3 regions of the Bacteroides sp. AN502(2024) genome follow, and region 1 is predicted to be linked to each of the others. Evidence: riboswitches for the same ligand, from Rfam matches in the RefSeq annotation. Region 1 holds a riboswitch; each other region holds the start of a gene.
What was found. A riboswitch is a leader RNA that binds a small molecule or an ion and turns the genes downstream of it on or off. The one in region 1 is predicted to bind cobalamin.
Positions count from the first base shown of each region.

Region 2: it holds a riboswitch for cobalamin, as region 1 does, so the genes downstream of both, AB9N12_RS01710 (TonB-dependent receptor plug domain-containing protein) here and AB9N12_RS11070 (YncE family protein) in region 1, are expected to answer to the same signal.
Region 3: it holds a riboswitch for cobalamin, as region 1 does, so the genes downstream of both, AB9N12_RS02965 (anaerobic ribonucleoside triphosphate reductase) here and AB9N12_RS11070 (YncE family protein) in region 1, are expected to answer to the same signal.

Region 1 covers NZ_JBGFSP010000003.1:2,837,386-2,844,692, forward strand. The annotation lists gene AB9N12_RS11055 (glycoside hydrolase family 76 protein) at 1-956, shown strand, start outside; gene AB9N12_RS11060 (GH92 family glycosyl hydrolase) at 961-3,336, shown strand; gene AB9N12_RS11065 (sugar MFS transporter) at 3,415-4,584, shown strand; cobalamin riboswitch at 4,668-4,879, shown strand; partial or broken gene AB9N12_RS11070 (YncE family protein) at 4,938-5,060, shown strand; gene AB9N12_RS11075 (DUF5074 domain-containing protein) at 5,088-6,392, shown strand; gene AB9N12_RS11080 (PKD-like domain-containing protein) at 7,114-7,307, opposite strand, start outside.
Region 2 covers NZ_JBGFSP010000003.1:404,038-411,344, reverse strand. The annotation lists gene AB9N12_RS01730 (gliding motility-associated protein GldE) at 1-424, shown strand, start outside; gene AB9N12_RS01725 (4'-phosphopantetheinyl transferase superfamily protein) at 402-1,034, shown strand; gene AB9N12_RS01720 (DUF4465 domain-containing protein) at 1,343-2,128, opposite strand; gene AB9N12_RS01715 (YncE family protein) at 2,163-4,142, opposite strand; gene AB9N12_RS01710 (TonB-dependent receptor plug domain-containing protein) at 4,160-6,202, opposite strand; cobalamin riboswitch at 6,384-6,584, opposite strand; gene AB9N12_RS01705 (DUF5106 domain-containing protein) at 6,667-7,307, opposite strand, start outside.
Region 3 covers NZ_JBGFSP010000003.1:746,107-753,413, reverse strand. The annotation lists gene AB9N12_RS02985 (hypothetical protein) at 74-1,687, opposite strand; gene AB9N12_RS02980 (HlyD family secretion protein) at 1,725-2,759, opposite strand; gene AB9N12_RS02975 (TolC family protein) at 2,843-4,162, opposite strand; gene AB9N12_RS02970 (hypothetical protein) at 4,418-4,609, opposite strand; cobalamin riboswitch at 4,695-4,883, shown strand; gene AB9N12_RS02965 (anaerobic ribonucleoside triphosphate reductase) at 4,923-7,307, shown strand, end outside.

The sequences.
Region 1 (7,307 bases):
CTTACCTGTGGCCTATGAGTGGTGTCTTTTCTTCAGCAGTATGGATGGCTGCCATCGAACCGGAGAAATATAGGGTTTATGTCGATTCAATGGTGATGGCGATGGAACATTATTATGATACGGCACGCGTTCCTTTCGGTTATCAGGCTTACCCTGTCCAATTTGGTAAGGTAGACCGCTATTATGATGATAATGGCCTGGTAGGCATTGATTATGTTGATTCTTATCAGGTAACTGGAAATCTTCATTATCTGGAAAAAGCGAAACAAGTCTTGACCTTTATTCTAAGTGGGTGGAATGAGAACTTTGAAGGGGCTGTTTCCTGGCTCGAAGGTGTGAAGGATCAGAAGCCGGCTTGCTCTAATGGAAAAGCGATGGTATTGGCTTTAAAACTGTATGAAGCAACTAAAGATGATTACTATCTGGAGGTGGGAAAGAAATTCTATCATTGGATTGATAAATATCTGAAAGATCCGGAAAGAGGAGTCGTTTGGAACTCATGGTTAACAACTACTTCGGCAGTATGTCCGGATTTGTATACTTACAACACAGGAACTTTGCTACAAGCAGCTGTCGCTTTATATAACTATACCGGTGAACGGGCGTATTTGGATAATGCTAAATTTCTGGCGGAAGGAAGTTATAAAGTGTTCTTTAAATACACGAAAGACGGTATCCCTTATATAGCCGATTTGCCTTGGTTTAATTTGGTTCTGTTCAGAGGATATCACGATCTGTACAATGTCACGGGAGATTCGAGATATGTGGATATCATGATAAAAGGATTGGATTACGCTTGGGATCATGCACGTGATCAGGCGGGATTGATGTATCATGACTGGACAGGGCGGACTGATGAAAAACGGCAACCGAAATGGCTGTTGGATGCTTCGTGTGTGCCGGAGTATTATGCACGTGTGGCGGTGATTAAAGGAGAAGTTAAAAACAAAAAATAAAGAAATGATGAAATTGAGATGGATAGGTAGCTTGTTGATTTTGGTTGGTATCGTAGGGTGCGAAACACCTGATCGTCCCAATCCGGTAGAGTATGTGAATCCGAATATCGGTACGGTTCATAGTCGGTGGTTTTTCTATACTCCGGCTGCCGAGCCTTTTGGTTTGGCAAAGCTGGGTGCATCTACGAACGGTACGTACGGAAATAATCAAGGATGGGAGGCTGTAGGTTATGAGGACGGGCACACTTCTATTGATGGTTTTCCATGTCTGCATGAGTTTCAGATAGGTGGCATCGCATTAATGCCTGTAACGGGAAAAGTAAAAACAAATCCGGGAAAACTGGAAGACCCCGATAAAGGTTTTCGTTCCCGATTTGATAAAAGGGATGAAGTGGCACGTCCGGGATATTATTCTGTGTTATTGAAGGATTATCAGGTAAAGGCCGAACTTACAGCGACAGCTCGTGTCGGATTCCAGCGTTATACATTCCCGGAATCGGAGAGTGCTCATCTGTTGTTTAATATAGGCAATCGTCAGGGAGAAAGTGGAGCTGTGCGTGATGCATACATTAAGCAGATAGATGGAAAAACGATTGAAGGTTATGTAATTACAGAGCCGGAATATGTGAAGAAGTATCAGGCGGGTGCTTCCGTTGCCATGTATTTTTATGCCAAATTGGATCGCGAACCGGAATCTGTCGATGTTTTCTATCAGGATAGCGCTTTGACGGCTCGTAATGAGATAAAAGGACCGGGTGCTATCATGTGTCTGAATTATAAGACAAAGAAAGACGAGATCGTCAATGTGAAAATAGGTTTATCGTATACTTCCATAGCGAATGCGAAAGTGAATCTGGAGTCAGAGGCAAAAGAGTTGACTTTTGATGAGGCTATGAAGGCAACTACGGATAAATGGAATAAGGCTTTGAGCCGGATCTTGGTTTCCGGAGGTACGGAAGATAGCAAAATCAAATTTTATACAGGGTTGTATCATGCCTTGTTGGGTAGGGGACTTGCCAGCGACGTTAACGGAGCTTATCCTAAAAATGACGGTACCATCGGTCAGATACCTTTGACAAAGGATGGTAAACCGGAATATAGTCATTATAATACAGATGCGGTTTGGGGAGCTTATTGGAATCTGACTTTTCTTTGGGCATTAGCATATCCGGAGTATTATAACGACTTTGTAAACAGTCTGTTGCTGGTGTATAAAGATGCCGGTTGGCTGGGTGATGGTATTGCCACCGGTAAGTATGTCTCCGGGGTGGGAACCAACATGGTGAGTATCACTCTGGCGGGCGCTTATAACAGTGGAATTCGCAATTTTGATGTGGAAACAGCTTATCAGGCAGCATTGAAGAATGAACTGGGCTGGGAAGGACGTATTGAAGGTGCGGGTAAAATGGATGTGAAACAGTTTGTGGAAAAAGGTTATGTGCCTTATGAGAATAGTATTTATTTCGGTACGCATCCGGAAGGTTCGAGCTTTTCCGCATCTCATACATTGGAATATAGTTTCAGTGCTTATGCGGTGGCTCAATGGGCAAAAGCCTTGGGACGTAAGGAAGATTATAAACGCTTGATGGAATTTTCTGCCGGTTGGGAGAAGCTATTCGATGATTCGTTGAAGATGATTCGTCCGAGAGTACCTAATGGTGAATTTATTGATGATTTTAATCCATTGGAGTCATGGAGAGGGTTTCAGGAAGGGAATGCGATGCAATATACTTTCTTTGTGCCGCAGAATCCGGCTCGTTTGATTGAGAAGGTAGGGAAGGATGAATTTAACAACCGATTGGATTCTATCTTTACGGAAGCTCGTAAGTCTATCTTTGGTGGTGGAAAGGTGGTAAACGCTTTTTCAGGCTTGCAGAGTCCTTATAATCATGGAAACCAGCCCAGTCTTCATATTTCCTGGTTGTTCAATTTCTCCGGTAAACCTTATTTGGCACAGAAATGGACGCGTTTGATTTGTGATGAGTTTTATGGGACAAACGGAGAACATGGCTACGGTTACGGTCAGGATGAAGATCAGGGACAGTTGGGAGCCTGGTATGTGATGGCGGCAATGGGGCTGTTCGATGTACAAGGAGGTTCTTGCGAACGACCGACCTTCCAGATTGGAAGTCCGTTGTTTGATAGGATTGAAATCAAACTCAGTCCGATGAATGCGACGGGGAAAACGTTTGTGATTGAAACGACCGGTAATACATCGGATGCCTGTTATGTACAGTCCGCTACGTTGAATGGTAAACCCTTGGAACAATGTTGGATGTTCCGGGATGAACTCTATAAAGGTGGAACATTGAAACTCAGCATGGGAAATCAACCGAATGAGCGATGGGGAGTGGAGAACCCGCCTCATTGTTCTGAATAAACAGCTTATTTTCCTCGGTGGCGATGTCGTTTGACACCGCACCGGGGATTCTACATTTTATCATATAGTGAGTTAAATATGAAAACACAAAACTCTATTTATGCGGCCCTTCCTGTTCTATTCGGATTCTTTGTAATGGGCTTCTGCGATATAGTCGGTATTTCGTCCGATTATGTTCAACGTACTTTCGACTGGTCTCCCGTGATGACGGGATTTGTTCCTTCGTTAGTCTTTATCTGGTTCCTGTTTTTGGGTATTCCTATTGGAAATCAAATGAACAAATGGGGGCGTAAAAATACAGTCCTGCTTAGTATGGGAATAACGGTAGTGGGCATGTTACTGCCATTGATCATTTATAACAGCGCAACTTGCATGATGGCTTATGCTCTTTTGGGAATTGGCAATGCCATTTTGCAGGTTTCACTGAATCCGTTATTGAGTAATGTGGTAACCAGTCAACGTTTACTGACAAGTAGTTTGACGGCAGGGCAAGTAATCAAAGCTGTATCTTCTCTCGTCGGTCCGGAGATTGTGTTATTGGCCGTGGCTCACTTTGGAGATGACAAATGGTATTATTGCTTTCCGATATTAGGCTTTATCACGTTATTATCTGCAATTTGGCTGATAGCTACTCCTGTAAAACGGGAAGATTACAGTGCTGCAATCCAGCAGCTTTCTATCAGTGATACTTTTTCTTTGTTGAAGGATAGAACGATTCTATTGTTGTTTTTGGGTATCTTTTTTATTGTGGGAGTGGATGTTGCTACCAATTTTATCAGTTCCAAACTGATGGCGGAACGGTTTGAATGGACGACGGAACAAGTGAAGTTTGCTCCACAAGTTTATTTTCTAAGTCGTACGGTAGGTGCTTTATTGGGTACTTTCTTGTTAGCCCGTATCGCTGAAATAAGATATTTTCGTGTGAATATTGTTGCCTGTATTTTCTCTTTGCTTATTCTAGCCTTTGTGCAAAACGATATGGTAAATCTGATTTGTATCGGTGCTGTCGGTTTCTTTGCGTCATCAGTATTTTCTATCATTTATTCGATGGCTTTACAGGCAAGGCCGGAAAAAGCAAATCAGATTTCCGGGTTGATGATTACTGCTGTTGCCGGTGGTGGAGTGGTTACTCCGGTAATTGGGTTGGCGATTGGAACAGTAGGTGTGATCGGAGGTGTTTTTGCCACTTTAGCTTGTGTGTGTTATTTGACTTATTGCGCTTTTGGAGTGAAAACAGTAAAGGCATAGTAACGCTATGGTTGAGATTGGAGATTTCACTTTTACACAGATTTTAATTAGAATTTTCTTCTGATTTGTTTCTATTATTGTATCTTTGCCACAGAAATTTTGGTGTCATTCGTCCGATGCTACGGAAGAATGGTGAAAAGGGAATCAGGTGTAAGTCCTGAACAGACCCGCTGCTGTAAGCTCCGCCCAAAGTTTTCCTACAATACTCAAATCCACTGTCTCGTTTTGGGGAGATGGGAAGGGCGTTAGGAAAATGGAGTAAGTCAGAAGACCTGCCAAAGTTGAATTCTTGAAACTTTCTGGGATTAGAGTTTGAAGAGTACGGTTTTTAAATCGAAATATATCTTTAATTGTTGAGGAGTACCCGTGAAGTGGTAGTCGGCTATCAACCGGAAGAGATGGTGATAAAGGATGGAAAACTTTATGTTGCCAATTGGGGCGGATATTGTTTCCCGGATTGGGACCGGATTGTATCCAATAAATAATTGATAATAGAAGTAAAAATGAAAAAGTTTTTAGTATTGGCAACTGTTGCCTTGGGAGTTGCTTTTGCAGCGTGTGATGAGGAGGAAAATTTGAGTCCGTCTGTGTCGATTGGAAATGAGTCGGGAAGTAATGTGATAGTGCAATTAGATACATTGTATCTGGATGCCCGGACTGAAAACCTGTCCGGGACGATGAAGTATGTATGGACGGTAGATGGAAAAGACGTTTCAACTGCTTCCACATATAAGTTCTCACGGCCTAAGACTGGAGAATATGCGATAGGATTGACTGTGTCGGACAGCAATGGGGAAACTTTTCAAACGAATATAACTGCCAAGGTAGAAGGTCGGTTTGGCAAAGGAACTTTTATTTTGAATGAGGGAAATATGGGTAATGAAACCGGAACTTTGACCTTTGTGGATCCAAAGGGTACGGTGATAGATAGTGCATACTATCGGGTAAATCAAACTTTGCTTGGTAATGTCTGCCAGGATTTGTTCATTTGTGATAGTAAAATTTATGTACTTTCTCAAAATGGAGCAAAGAATGGGGGTGAGGGATTACTGACTATTGCTAATGCGGATAATTTAGAGAAAGAAAGAGTTTATGATAATGCTACTTTGTCCTGGCCTACTAATTTAGCGGTAGTAAAAGAGGCTCTGTATATTCGTGATAAAAAGGGAGTCTATATGTTAAACACTTCTACAGGTGCTTTGACTTTAGTTGAAGGTACGGGTGGAGCCTTGAAACAACGTATGGCCGTGGTTGGAGAAAAAGTTTTTGTGATGGGTAACAAGAAACTTTTTGTCATTCAGAACGGAGTTGTTGTACATACTATTCCTTTTGAAGGTGCTTTATCCGGTGTGGCTAAGACGTATGATAAGAACTTATGGGTATCATGTACGAATCCGGCAAGTATTATAAAAGTCAATCCCTCTGACTATACGATCATTGACTCTCATGCTTTAGATGTCAGTATTGGTGCCGGTTGGGGTGTTGCTCCGGCTTTCTCAGCGAAAGATGATGCTATTTACTTCAGTAATGGCGGTTTTAATCTATATCGACATCTCTTTTCACAAAATAAGACGGAAAAAGTTGCCAATATCAAAGATTACGTAGAAGATGCCGGAGTGTATTATAACAGTTTAGGTGTCGATCCGGTGAGTGGAGAGATTTATTTTGCAACTCTAAAGGGATATTCAGAGTATAAGGCAAATGATATTGCTATTTTTGATTTCACTAAAACACCGGTTTTACAGGCTGACATTAAAAATAAGAACAGTTTTCCGGCAGGAGTTTTCTTTACGGAGAATTTTAAGTGATGGATTTAACCCTATAATCTATCATTTTTATTGATAAAGACTTTCTCATTCAATCAACAAATATCCTTTTTTTAGAAGAGTATATTTTCTGATTGATGAGAAAGTCTTTTCTATTTCAATAACCATTTCCAAATAGGGAGTATTTCAATCAGTTTACCTGCTATCTCAATAGTCCGTTCTTCAGAATAGGTGATTATCATCAGTTGAGAACAGTCGAGGACTTTGGATAGTTTTATTAGAGCCCCCACTTCACGATCGTATGTTCTGTCACTGTTATCCAAGGAGTAACATACTTGAATGGCTGTGGTGCTATCTGGAAGATAAAAGTCAGCTTCTATGCCTTTATGGTAGAAAAAACAGCATCTTATGTTCGTAGCGTCTAAGTAGGGTTATGGCAGCTAAATTTTCCAATAAAGATAATGGCGCGTAGCTATATCCCCCCAATAATTTTTTTGATATATACTGGTTAGATAATCCCGTTTTGCATTAAGGGTGGCACAAGAATCACCTTATATTGGGGGACTTCAAGTTGGTTATCTGCAATTACAGATTTTAGAATTGTTCTATCCATCATAATGTGTATATCTTATCGATGATATAAATATAGGTATTTTTATCCTATCTACAAGATAAAAATAGGATTGTTTTATCTCATAGATAGGATAAATTGGTAAATGGGCAATTCTACTTTTTCTGATAATTCAACTGTGAATTGTTTTCATTATTTGAGCATGTTGAAATCCTTGATTCCAAAAACTTCCGTGGATATTTCACCCAGCCAACCGCTTTTACTATTAACACCTACTTGTACTTTGATAAAATCAACGTACTTCAGATTTGCATCCTTACCATCGAAAGTTACAGCATGGGATATCTTGAAATGATTGTCAGACGGTCCGGCATTATAGTTGTCAT
Region 2 (7,307 bases), 2.4 Mb from region 1:
TCAGGCGAATAAGATTCATATAGCCATCGTTGTAGATGAGTTTGGAGGAACTTCCGGACTGGTAACGATGGAGGATATTATCGAAGAGATTGTAGGTGAGATTCACGATGAATACGATGATGAAGAACGTACATACGTTGTGTTGAATGACCATACCTGGATATTTGAAGCAAAGACGCAGTTGACGGATTTCTATAAAATAGCGAAAGTAGACGAAGATGAATTTGAAAAGATGGTGGGAGATGCGGATACATTGGCGGGTATGTTGCTTGAGATTAAAGGTGAATTTCCGGCATTGCACGAGAAAGTGACTTATCACAATTACGAGTTTGAAGTATTGGAGATGGATAGCCGCCGTATATTGAAAGTTAAGTTTACGATTCTGCCGAAGGATGTGGAAGATGGCATTATTCCTACAACATAAGACGAATAATATACAATGGGCTGTTTGGAAGATAGAAGAGCCGTTGGAGGTATTATTGGCTCTTCTGCCCGATGCGCGAAGAATATCCTGCAAACAGGAGCTGAACAGCTTTGTCTCCGAACGTCGTAAGATGGAATGGTTGTCTGTTCGTGTTCTGTTATATTCCATGTTGCGGGAGGATAAGGAAATCGGTTATTCTTCCGAGGGAAAACCTTATCTCACCGATCATTCTTTCTTTATCAGTATTTCTCATACCAAAGGATATGTGGCTGTGATACTTAGCTCTCAGACTTCTGTGGGTATTGATATCGAGCAATATGGTCAACGGGTTCATCGGGTGTCCGGCCGTTATGTCCGCCCTGACGAACAAGCGGAGGCTTATCTGGGTGACGTGACTTGGGGGCTGTTATTGCATTGGTCTGCCAAGGAGGCGGTTTTTAAACGTATGGAAGATGCCGACGCTGATCTCCGCAAGCTTCGTCTGACGTATTTTGTACCTCAGGAAGAAGGAATGTTCCAAGTTCAGGAGTTTGTGACGGGACAGCAAAAGCTCTATGTAGTCGGTTATCGTATCCATCCGGACTTTGTATTGACGTGGACGCTCAACTGAACTGAATTAGAATAAAATTGAATCTAAAATGACAGTGCAATCCGAAGAGCCTGCGGGTATGTAAACTAAGAAACGATGAATAATCAGTGGCAAGTCTCCTCTATTATTCACCGTCTCTTTAGGGACATTTACTGAATACCCTTCGCAATGAAGTAGCTGTCTTCTATTTTGAGAATATCCCTATTAGTTTTCTAATCCTGCTGAAAATCTGTATATCAGAACAATAAAACCACTCATTGTTCTAATTATGATTCTCAAGGAAAAAGAATAAAAACTTATATATGTGTATCTGCGATGTTTACGAGTCTTTATTCTTCGATCAGAGTAATCCCGTCAAGACAGAAATAGGTCGGAGTCATTGCACCCCAATCGTTATTCTTAGTTGTCTGTAATTCAAATTTTAATCCTTCAGTTTTTCCTAAAGAGGTGAGATTTACCCACTTCCATTCATCTACTAGATTAGTTCCTTGTGCTAAGTAGTATTCTACTTTTTTTGTTTTATCTATATTGTAAATAATTACCTTGAATGAATCATTGCTATCGAATTTATCTTCTTCACCATGTTCATGAAAATAGTCAGTTCCTTCTTTCATACTATTATAGGCATATATACAATTAGTTATAAATAAGCCTTTTACTTGATACGCTTTTAGATTATTGGAATGATTGTTGTCTTTGAAGCGTATGGCAGCTTCTTTGTCGTTATTAGCGCCAATTTTATAGCCAGAAGATCCTACAATAATATACGTATTGTTCTTTACGCCTTTTTTAGGGACAGCACTGTAGTTTCCGGATGTGAGATTAGTAAAACCGAAAGCATCCATGCCAAATCCATATGAAGATGATACACAGTCAAACTCAAATACCTTTGTATTATCCTGTAAATAAGTTAAATAATAAGGAGTATTTCCCAGTTCCCAACTTTCTGCAGGGTTCTCTATATCCCCTAAATAAAGTGTTTCTGCTTCAGTTAATAGATTCTCGAGGCTAACGACAATCTCTTTTTTTTCATCACCTCCTTTTGTTTCGTCATCATCACTACATCCGCAAAAAGCGAACACAGACACTAATAAGAATAAAGATAACTTTTTCATGTTTTTGCTCTAATTTTAATTATTAATTGTTTGATTATTTTTCGTAATGTAAGTTCTCTACAGTGACAACTTCGGTAGATATTTCTCCTGTCCAACCTGTATCTTGGTTGACGGCAGTATAGATTCTAACGAAGTCTATTTTGTCTAATAACACAGGTTGTCCGTTTGGGTCTACTGCCCAGTCTATTTTAAATTGACAGTATCCGGTTTTGTTGGGATGATTATCTGCATATCCCCAAGGATAACAATAGCCTACCCAGACATTATCTTCTTCTACGGCATTGTCTTTTAGACGTGTCCCATGGAAAGTTATTTCATTTTCTTCTATCCAGTTCGGATAATAAGAATCTTGTTGATGGAATGTGTTACGTTTGACGAATCCCTCTTTTCCTAGATTATCTTTCCAGCGGACATCACCATTGACCGGTTGGGGGCGATAATAGGTGATTTCGTAATTACGTATTTCTGTATCTTTTCCGTACTCACTACCAGCCAACTCATACCATTCATCGTCAGGCATCCCATTATTGTTTATATCTTTCGAGACTAATACTATTCCCGGTTCAGCGCTTCCACCGAGTGCTCCCGTTCCAGTATTCTTGTTGTAAGTGGCATTTCCCCATATCTTGAAATCATATTCCCCTTCGATATTAGGGATTGGTTGAGGGAATCCTACTGTTATTGTTCCACCGAATCCGCCTAATGAGATAACTGATTTTTTCTTTAGCTTTTCTGTGGCACGATCTAAAACTTGTGCGGTAGTAAATCCATTTTCATAAGCCGACGTACTCGTATTGATAAACTGTCCGGGAGCAGGGCGGTATTCCCATACCTTATTGGCGAAAGCCAATGAGTTTTCAGTCGCTTCGGTGTTACCATCCATGTTGCTTTGTGAAGCCTTATCGCTGAATACAATTGTATTCGGGTTCAGCCCGATATTGTTCAGGCGGAATATGAGTTGTCCTTGTTGGTTGAAACAAAGTAAGTCGCCGTAAGTGGTGTAATCGCGTGCTTCGGTGATATATACATTGTTGCTGTAAGGGTTGATGCTGATACCGTAAGGTGTCTTTATCACAGTTCCATCGGTTATGAAATTCTCACGGATTGTCTCTTCTGTTTTCAGATTGAACATCTTGATAGAAGAAGTCTGTGTGGTATAGTTGTAATTGTATAGATAGGCTATGTCTCCGTCGATGGCGAAGTTTTGCGCTTTCTCGTTAGAATGAGTGACCTTGTTCGTCCGGCAATCTATCTTGATAAAATCATAGTCTCCGGTTTCTACATCTTCACCTCGGGTAACTACATAGACAGTTTCATCCGGACCCGCAACAATTTTACCGGGATTCGGGCCGACTGTTATTTGATGGATTTCTTTGAATGTGGTAATGTCGACAACAGACACTGTATGATCTACACCCAGCCCTGATGAATGATCCAATCCGCCGGAATTGGAAATATATAATTTCTCGTTTTGTACACAAATGCCGTCGGGGTTGCGTCCCACTGAGGTGATGGCTTCTATGGCAAGGGAAGTAGTGTCTATACGCGCAACGGTTCCGTCATAGGAACATACGTATGCCTTTTCTTTATGAAAAGCGATATAGCGCGGTTGGCGGGAACTTCCGTTTTCTGCCTGCATCTGAATCTGTTTCAATGAGGTTCCCGTGCGGAAGTCTATCACTTCTACCGTACTGGAGATATTGACTATAACATATATCTTACTTCCATACATAGCCATGTCGTTGGCTGTATCTCCTAATCCCCGGTGGTTGACGGTCTGGAAGTAATCTCGAACCATTTGCTGATTGCCGAAAGAGAAACGTGCCAAAGAACTATTGTTCTGATTGAACAGTCCTTCGCATAATACATATAATTCGGCGGTACCCGTCTCTTCCGGATCGCCTATAATACCCGACGTGAAGGGTTTATCCTCCATATCATCACAAGCCACGGATAAGGTTATCAATGACAGCCAGCACCAGAATATATATACTAATTTCCTTTTCACGACCATATCCTACTTTTTAATATTTAATACCTAATCTTTAGTGTCGCTCTTACAGATCGTCCCGGCATTGGAAAGTATTTCACGATTTCGTAATTCTTGTCCATCAGGTTCAGTACTTCCACGCTGAAAGAGGTGGTGACTCTCTTTATCTGAAAGTCGCGGCTGGCCGAAATACTGTGGTCGCTATAACTATCCAACCTGTTTTCGGCAATGTTTTGTCCCAACGCGTAGCGCTTTCCTGAAAATAGGAATGAGTAAGACAGATTGAACCATGGTGTCTCGATACCTGCCTGTCCCGAAGCGGAGACGCGGGGAGTGTAGGCTATCTGATGCTTGTAAGTCGATTTATCCTGACTCAAATCAGGGCTGGTGACATCCAATGCCCGTTGATACGTATAATTGCCGGAGAGGTTGATACGGATTTTCTCCCAAGGCTGAAGAGATAAGTTTCCGGTGACGTCGATACCTTTAATGTCTACACTTCCCAAATTTCTCATGCTCCATATCGCAAGGTTCTTGGTAGGATAAGCGATGATTTTATCCGTCACTTTGTTATAGTATGCATCAACGGTTGCCGAAAGATAAGGAATGAATGTACATACATTCTTGCTATATGTCAGACCGATATTATATTGCTTTGCATTTTCAGGTTTGAGTTTGGTGTTTCCCACTTCCTGATAATACAAGTCATTGAAGCTGGGTAGGCGGAAGATGTCTTTATAGAAGATACGGATGCGAAACTCTTCGTTACGGAACAGCTTGAATGTGGCGCTTACATAAGGGGTCAATTTGCGGTGACTGCCCGCGCTGCCACCTTCTTTGACATCTTCGTTGATAACGGTTGCCAATGCGGATGCGGAGATTGTCAGCCAGTCATTCACGTATTTCCCGGCAAGAGCCGTCAGCCATGAATAGCGGGTGGGTTGCGCAAAATGGGTAAGATTAGTATCCATTGTGTTGATACTCCCATCCGTTGAAAGGGAAAATGAAAGATTGTTCAATAATCTGTATAATACCGATGCGGAAAGATAATATTCCTGTTGGTAATAACTGTTCTCCGTTTTCCCTAAAGAGTTTTGGGTGTCGGGGTCCAGGTAACGCTGATAGCTCCAGTTCCACTTGGCGGAAGTCTGGAATACCCATTGCCGGCTGAATTCTTTCTTGTATTGGCTTTGTACGAATGCGTTTTTATCCCATAGGTGTTGGGTAGAATGGTCGTTGTAGAAAGTGGTGGCTTTGGGCAGTCCCCGGGAGGATTGAAAGTAATAAGCTTTCAACCGCCATTGCTCTTTGTCGGAGAAGTTGCCGTAGAGTCCTGCTTCGGCACGAAGGGTTTGCACATCGGTGTTCTTCCGCTTCTCCCGTGATGTCAGGTCGCCTTCCCTGTTTCCGTAGTGCAGGGTGTATGGATACTGTCCGTCTGATGACATCCATTCGCCATTGGCTGACATGCTCCATCTCTTATTGAACTGTTGTTCCAGTAGAACGGAGGGGTTGATTAATCCCCAGGAGCCGGACTTGAAAGCTCCGGATATATGGGTCTTTTCCCCTTTAGTGAACCGTGGCGTGAGTGTCTGTATGTTCAATATGCCTGCTGACGCGAAGAAGCGGGCAGGTTGGAAGATGTTATCGCTTTGTCCGTTGTTCAGAGAAAGACGGTCTACGTTGTCGAGCGAGAAACGTCCGATGTCGATTTGTCCGGTTTGGCAGTCGGTTACGGTAATGCCGTCATAACCTACGGCGGTATGCTGTGCGCCCAGGCTACGTATGGATACGGTTTTCAGTCCGCCGATACCTCCGTAGTCTTTTACGGTCACTCCTGCAAAGTGTTTCACTGCATCGGAGACTTGCAGGGCATGCAGGTTTTTCAGGGCTTCTCGGGAGAAGGTTTGTAAGGGGGCGGTTGATCGTGTCTCACGGGTCTGGTAGATGTCTGATACGGTTATTTCGGGAATGGAATATGTGTGTGCCGTATCTACTTTCTGCTGTTGTGCGAAAAGTGGTACGGACAGGAGCTGGCAGCCGAATGCTGCAAAGATCACTTTATTGAATGTTCTCTTTTTCATCGATTTCTTTCTCGGTCTGTTGCTATTGAAAAGTGTCCGGGCGAAATCCCTTCGGCCGGACACGCATAAATAAACTTGGCAGAGTTTATTCTTTTAACACACTTTCTCTGAAGCAGAGTGATGAATGAAATGATAGACGGATTGTCCGGTTCATTAGACTCAACGCTTTTTCCTCGAAAGCAGTGAAACATAGTTGCATGGTAGGTCTTCTGACTTGTTCCTGTTACAAACGCCTTCCCGGATTTGTACCCAGTGGCAATGAGTGAGTTGCTTGTAACATAGATGGAACTTACAGCAGCGGGACTGTTCAGGACTTGCACCTGATTCCCTTTTAATTGCTCCATCCGCACGGGAGGAGCAAACCAATGCGCTGCAAAGATAGGGAGTTTATTTCGCTTTTGCAAGGGGGAGAGTGTTCTTTTTCTTTCGTATCAAGACGAAAGGAAAAGAACTTGTTTTCTTATTTATAGTTCGCTTCTCATCAGTAGGTATTCTTCGATGGCTCGTGCCGGAGCGTCTTTTAGGAGTACGGTTTTTTCCTTATTTAAAAGGTAGAGGGTAGGGATGGCTTTCAAGTCGTATAATTGTTGTTCCTTGATGGCGAATCTCTTATCGTATCCGTTGATCCATTCTTTAGGAAATTCGTTCAGATGTTTGCGCCATTCGTCAAGCTCTTCGTCGGGGTAGATGGAGAGGACGGTTAGTCTCTTTTGTTCCACGAGTCGGTGGATGATAGGGGCGTTTTTCAGGGCGTCTATCGTTTCTGTACAAGCATGGCAACCGGGGTTATTGATGAATAGTAGGATGTAGTCCGTTTGCTGTTGGTAGAGAGAGCCTTGGGCACCGGAGGCAAGTGTGTAGTTGAAGTTCAGGGCTTTGGTGCCGATGCGGTTTTTCTGAGCTAACTCCCGGCGGGCTTTGGGGCGTACTTTTTCTATTTCCTCCAGTAGGGGAGAAGCTAACATGGCGTCTAATACGGGGATGTAGAATTCTTCGTTACGCATGGGCGAGTTGGGATCGTAGAGATATTTATCGGCCAGATCGGTGATGTAGGTGAATACCTTTTTGTCTGCGTTTGTCTGCTCGATTGTTTTCCGCATGGCTT
Region 3 (7,307 bases), 2.1 Mb from region 1:
AATGGCTAGATAAAGAGACCGGTATAACCGGAGATTACTATGCCGATACCACCTGTGCCTGCCGGTCATCGTCCTATTTTCCTTTTTCGGATGGTGTATGTGTGGTCCGCCGGAACGTGTTTTTCACCTCCCTTGCCACCTCTTTCCAGCTTGGCATGCTTTTTAGTGAGCGTCGGATCGGAAAATCGTAGAGCAATAACAATAGGAAGAGGAATATGCAGGCGTATGCCACCCAGCCGTAAATCTGCTTGATGCTTATTTCCATCATCCGACTGATAAACTCTTCCATGTAATGATTCAGATTGAACGGACTGCTGCTGAAAGCTACATGATCGATGGCCGAACCGTAGCGTGCCAGATTGTCGGGAACATAATACGCCAATCCCTGTGCATAGACTGCGGCTCCTACTACGCCACCCACTATCATGTGCAGCATATTGAATACACTTAGTCCTTGGAAAAAGTGCTGGAATGTCATGGCTTCTTCCAGACATACCAAGAAAGTGGCACTCAATACGGCATAAGCAAAGCCCCGGCATACGGTAGGCAGGTAAAGTTGTGAGATATGAATATCGGTGGATAAAGTCAGATAGAAACCGATCAGGTAACCGATCAGCCCGATAAAGCCGACAATGATCAGGCGTACATAATTATATTGCTTGACGTGCATCCACCAGTAAGAAAACAGGCAACCGCATACGATACCGACAATGGCAAGCCAGTCGAGTTGTGAACTGACCGGTTCTTCATATTTCATTACTTCCTCGTAAAAGACTTCCTCCAACACGTGCTCCGTGGCGAGGAACGCTTCCACCAAAGTGACTAATCCCACTAAAGGCCAAAAATGACGGTATGTCCACATCTTTGGTTCGAGAAACGGGTGTCGGATGGTCATCATACGCCCAATGCAGATTCCTAAAGTGAGGAAGATTACGAGGGTCAGTTGGCGGATGACGGGGCTGTTCCACCAGTCGTACCAGTCTCCGTAGTTGAAGAGGAAGGTGATTTCCGCTAATAAGGCAGCCCATAATATCCCGCCCAGCCAGTCGATACCAAACAGGGGAAATTTGCGCATGAACCGGAAATGCTTCACGCAAGTGAATTGTATCAATAGCACAATCAGCATCAGACCGGCAACGAACAGGTGCATGTAGGTCCAGTGGTAATGATACATTAAACGGGTCGTAATCAGGTCTGATAGCTGGATGCTTCCTAAAATCACCAGATGAAGCCAGGGGAAGAAAACGGTGAAATCCCGTTTAGGGGTCATCCATAGCTGAATGTTTGACATACACTCGAAAGTTCCCTGTATTTTACATATACCTTCGATGAAGCAGACCAACCATAGCAGAGGGAGGAAGGTGATATGCGGTGCTATCAGGTTGCAGAGTAATACTCCCAGTGCGGCCGATGTAAGCAGGGTTTTATTGGTAAAACGAAACTTCATGCGGAACAGCAATGGAAAGTAGATTGCCATACCGGCCAGATTGGAGTACATACACATCAAAATATCCTCCCTCATCAGAGACATGCTGCCAATCATCTGATTCAATGCACCCAAATAGACACCTCCCGAAAGTTGGAAGGTGACGGCTATGAACAGATAAATCCACGGTTGAATCTTACGCGGCACGAAACTGCGGAACATCGGCATGACAAAAGGGCCGTTCAGAACAGGAGCACTCATAAAAAATTAAAGATTAAAGCGATTGAGGATTGGAGTGTTAATATTTCACTTCGCATTCTACGTTAAAACCGGCGCGCATACGTTTTAAATCTTCGGGTTTGTTTCCTTTCAGGCTGATACGTACGGGAATGCGTTGCTCCACTTTCACGAAGTTTCCGGTGGCGTTGTCTTGCGGAATCAGTGAGAAGGCGGCTCCTGTCGCATCGGAGATGGATTCCACTACTCCTTTGAATGTAACGTTCGGCACGGCGTCTGCGGTTATTTCCACTTCTGCACCTTCCTTGATGTTCGGAAGCTGCGTTTCGCGGTAATTGGCGATTACCCACAAATCACTGCTGTCCACGATATCGACCATGGTCTGTCCCGGCTGTACCAGTTGGCCTTCCAGAATTTCTTTTTTCCCTGTCGTGCCGTTACATGGAGCAATGATCACTGTATAGGAGAGGTTCAGACGGGCTAGTTCTAGCGCAGCTTCTGCCAGGCGGACACCTGCTTCATTCTGTCCCAGTCGATGGGTCTGTTCGCTTTTTACTAAAGAAGTGGACATTTTAGCCCGTGACACCTGTTCATAGCGGGCTTTGGCGGCTTCGTAGGCTGTATGTACGTTGTCATATTGCTGTTTCGTCACTGCGTCTTCCTGCAACAGTTTCTCAAAACGGTTCAGTTCGCGTTTGGCATTTTCCATCTGTACACGTACTTCTTCAATACTTGCGTCGCTCACGCTTAAATTGTTTTGCGTAGTGGCGATACCGATGGTAGTGGCCTGGCGTCCTGCGGTGGCGTTCGCCAAATCCGCTTCTGCCTGTGCCACACGGAGACGGAATTCCGCATCTTCGATGATAAGGAGCGTGTCGCCTTTGCGTACTTGTTGATACTCGTCAAAGTAGATTTTCTTGATAAATCCCGGTACACGGGTATTGATCGGCGTGATATGTTGTTTCACCTGCGCATTATCCGTATACTCGATATTTCCCCAATGGATAAACCGGGAACAAACATAAGTGACACCACTGATAAGTAAACAGATAATTATCAGATTGTATATTATCTTTTGGGTTTTTCTAGCTATCATAATCTGTTCTATTTTAAAATGGGATGAGAATTTGATTCTGTTATAAATTGGATTCTTTTTTTTGATAAGTTATCATTTCTCTGTTAGAGAGTGTGTGTGATATATTTCATTTTATAATAATTGTATATCAAGTTGATACGCGCATTGACCAGACCGAGATCGGCACTTAGTTTCATGTTGCTGGCATCGAGCATATCGGTAAGCAGTGCAAGATCGTTTTTATAGCGGTTGCTGGTTACGTTATAGTTTTGGTTGGCAAGTTCCACGCTTTTCTCCTGTGTGCGCAGCTCTGTGAAGGAGGTGAGGAAGTTGACGTAGTTGGCCTGGACACCGTTCTCTATTTGTTCCTGTGCCAGTGAATATTCTTCTTGTGCTCTGTGGGCATTCAGTTTTGCCTGTCTCACTTTCCGGTTGTTTTTAAATAAAGAAGAAAGATTGTATTTGATGCCGACTCCCACATACCAGTAATTGAAGTTTTTGTCGAGTACCGGGACTTCGATGGTGATAGGACCGTCTAAATGTTCACCGGCCACAAGTGCAATTTTCGGAAGCCGTTCCGAACGTTCCAGTTTCACTTTCTGCTCGTTCATTTGCATAGCCAGCCGGGCCTGCTGCAAGCCGACATTGTTTTGACTGGCCATCATTTGCCAGTCGTTTTCGGCTAATGCTTTCACTTCCTTATCCAACAGGGTGGAATCAGGAACGATTTCCGTTGCGGCAGGCAGATGTAAGGTCGTCACCAGTTGGTGATTCATTATTTTGCAGGCATCTTGCACTTTAGCCAGTTGCAGTTTTAGTGTCTCTTTTTGTAGTTCATAGCGAGTGATGTCATTTTTTAAGACTGTTCCCTGTGTGCGGCGTGATTCCATGTTGCGGATCACTTGCTCCGTCAAATCCAGATTCTTTTGTAGCACTTGCAACTGATTATTCAGCTTGTATAAATCCAGATAGTAGCCGGTCAGGAGAAAACGGATTTCCTGACGGTTCTTCTGCCAGTCCAATACGGCCATCTGCTGACCGAGTTCCGCCAAGGCAATACTACTGTTGATGGCTCCGCCTGCGTAAATTACTTGTTGCGCTTCTAAGGCAAAGTTATTGCCGAGATGTGGCATAGGAATATTCTGTCCGTTTTTGAAGTCACGGTCCCATATATATCCGTCGCCCAGATAACTAAATGAGAGCGAGGCATCTATATCCGGCAAACGTTGTGACTTTGCAGCTTTCAATGCTTCATCGGCTGCTTCTTTTCCGGTTTTATACGTTTGAATACTCTGACTGTTCTCGTCTGCCAGGCGGAACATTTCATCAATACCCAATACCCTCCTGTCAAGCGTTTGGGCAAACACTCCCTGACTGCATAGCACGGCATATAGCTGCACTATGAGCCATCTTTTCTTGCTCATAAATGAAAATAAGTTTAATGAATAGTTAGAAGTTAGAATTCTCTCTAGTAAATCCTCTGTAGTGAAAAATGAAGGGTTATCAAATCTGTGCTGCTACACCCCAACTGTGAAAGTCTTCCATTTTGTTCTTGTAGCGAATGGCGATTTGATTATATCTTAGTTTCATATTGATACTTGTTTTCTGTTTTCGGGTTGCAAAATTATGAAAAAAAACAAGTAACTTGTAACCTTATACCGGCTCAAATATAATGTTTTTTAACGAATGATAGATGGAATGTCAAATAGGGGAAAGAATAGAAAGAAGTACAGGTTTTCTTGCAACCAACCACTCGGATAAGGCTTGTTCTGATGTACCACATAAGAACGATCATCCGCGAGCGAATCTTTTGGAAGTATTGCTTGAAAACCGAATACTTTTTGCATTAAAATAAGAAGAAAGTTTTCCATTTTGGAAAACTTTCTGTATCAGCATGAAAGAAAAGTTTCCTCAAATTTAATGTTAAAAGCGAACCGGGATATTGGATAATCTTCTATCTTTGTATCCGGTTTCGGAGCTGAAAGAGGTTTAGCCAATGAGGGAACGCTGTGTAAATCGGCGACAGTACCCGCTGCTGTAATTCTCTAAGAATCCGCACAATAAGCCACTGCATCGATGGCGGTGTGGGAAGGTGTTGCGAGGGAGAGATAAGTCAGAAGACCTGCCGGAGCTTTTTCTTTTAGTTATTAACATTTTAAATTTAAACTTTCGGGAGTTAAAGTTATGAACTACGCGGAAATTTGTATCATCAAACGTGATGGTAAAAGAGAAGATTTCTCTATCAGTAAAATCAAGAATGCAATCAGTAAGGCATTCAGTGCAACCGGTATTCAGGATGAGCAGCAGTTGGTGGCTGACATCACGATGAATGTAATCAGTCAGTTTACTACTCCTACTATTACTGTAGAAGAGATTCAGGATTTAGTAGAAAAGTCGTTGATGAAAGTACGTCCGGAAGTAGCGAAGAAATATATTATTTATCGCGAATGGCGGAATACGGAGCGTGATAAGAAAACCCACATGAAGCAAGTGATGGACGGTATCGTTGCTATCGACAAGAATGATATCAACTTGAGCAATGCCAACATGAGCAGTCATACGCCTGCCGGACAGATGATGACGTTCGCTTCCGAAGTAACCAAAGATTATACTTATAAATACCTGTTGCCGAAACGTTTTGCCGAAGCACACCAGTTGGGAGATATTCACATCCACGACTTGGACTATTATCCGACAAAAACGACTACCTGTATCCAATATGATATGGACGACCTCTTTGAGCGGGGTTTCCGCACAAAGAACGGTAGCATCCGCACCCCGCAAAGCATCCAAAGCTATGCTACGCTGGCTACCATTATCTTTCAGACCAACCAGAATGAGCAACACGGCGGACAAGCCATTCCTGCTTTCGATTTCTTCATGGCAAAAGGGGTGGCCAAATCTTTCCGGAAGCATCTGGCATCGTTCATCAATTTCTATGTCGCCATGGAAAACGGAAATCAGGCCGATGAGAAATCCATCCGCACATTGATTGAAGAACATCTTCCGTCTATCAAGTCAACTGAAGCTGAACGCGAAACATTGCGCATCGCTTTGGTCGCTTTACAAATCATTATAGACAAGGAGCACCTTGACCGTATTGTCGAGAAAGCTTATCAGCAGACCCGCAAAGATACTCATCAGGCCATGGAAGGATTTATCCACAACCTCAACACGATGCATTCACGTGGGGGTAATCAGGTGGTATTCAGTTCCATCAACTACGGTACGGACACTTCTGCCGAAGGTCGGATGGTTATCGAAGAATTGCTGAAAGCCACCATTGAAGGATTGGGTACAAGAGGTGAGGTACCTGTATTCCCGATTCAGATCTTCAAGGTGAAAGACGGAGTTTCTTACTCGGAGAAAGACTTTGAGAAAGCGATGAAAGCGGAAAATATCGAAGAGGCAATAACCGACCGTTACGAAGCTCCTAATTTCGATTTGCTGTTGAAGGCTTGCCAGACCACGGCGAAAGCGTTGTTCCCGAACTTCATGTTCCTCGACACACCTTTCAACCAAAACGAGAAATGGAGAGCGGACGATCCGAAACGTTACGTCTACGAATTGGCGACGATGGGATGCCGTACCCGCGTCTTTGAGAACGTGGCAGGAGAAAAATCTTCTTTAGGCCGTGGTAATCTTTCATTCACTACGCTGAACATGCCGAGACTGGCTATCGAAGCCCGCATCAAAGCCGAAAGCCTGGTAGAAGATGAACGCAACAAAGATGCCATCGAACAGAAGGCTAAAGAAATTTTTATCGAATCCGTACATAATATGGCGGTGCTCGTAGCCGACCAGCTTTATGAACGTTATCAGTATCAACGTACGGCCTTGGCACGTCAGTTCCCGTTTATGATGGGAAATAATGTGTGGAAAGGAGGCGGAGAACTGAAGGCGAACGAACAGGTGGGCGATGTATTGCGTAGCGGTACACTGGGTATCGGTTTTATCGGTGGTCATAATGCGATGGTGGCTCTCTACGGACAAGGTCACGGACACAACCGGAAAGCATGGGATACACTGTATGAAGCGGTGATGGAAATGAATAAAGTAGTGGATGAATATAAAAAGAAATATAACCTGAACTACTCTGTTTTGGCTACTCCTGCCGAAGGACTTTCGGGACGTTTCACCAAAATGGACCGCCGGAAATATGGAACAATCCCCGGTGTGACAGACCGCGACTATTATGTCAACTCTTTCCACGTAGACGTGAAAGAACCGATCAGTATCGTTGAGAAAATCAAGTGTGAAGCTCCGTTCCATGCTATTACGCGCGGAGGACACATCACGTATGTGGAGCTGGATGGCGAAGCGCAGAAGAATGTGCGTGCCATCGCCAAGATTGTGAAGGTGATGCACGATGAAGGAATCGGATACGGCTCTATCAACCATCCGGTAGATACTTGCCATGACTGTGGGTACAAAGGAGTTATCTTCGATAAATGTCCGGTGTGCCAGAGTGAAAGCATCCTCCGTATGCGCCGTATCACCGGTTATCTGACGGGTGACTTAAGTTCTTGGAACTCTGCTAAACGTGCAGAAGAGAGAGACCGTGTAAAA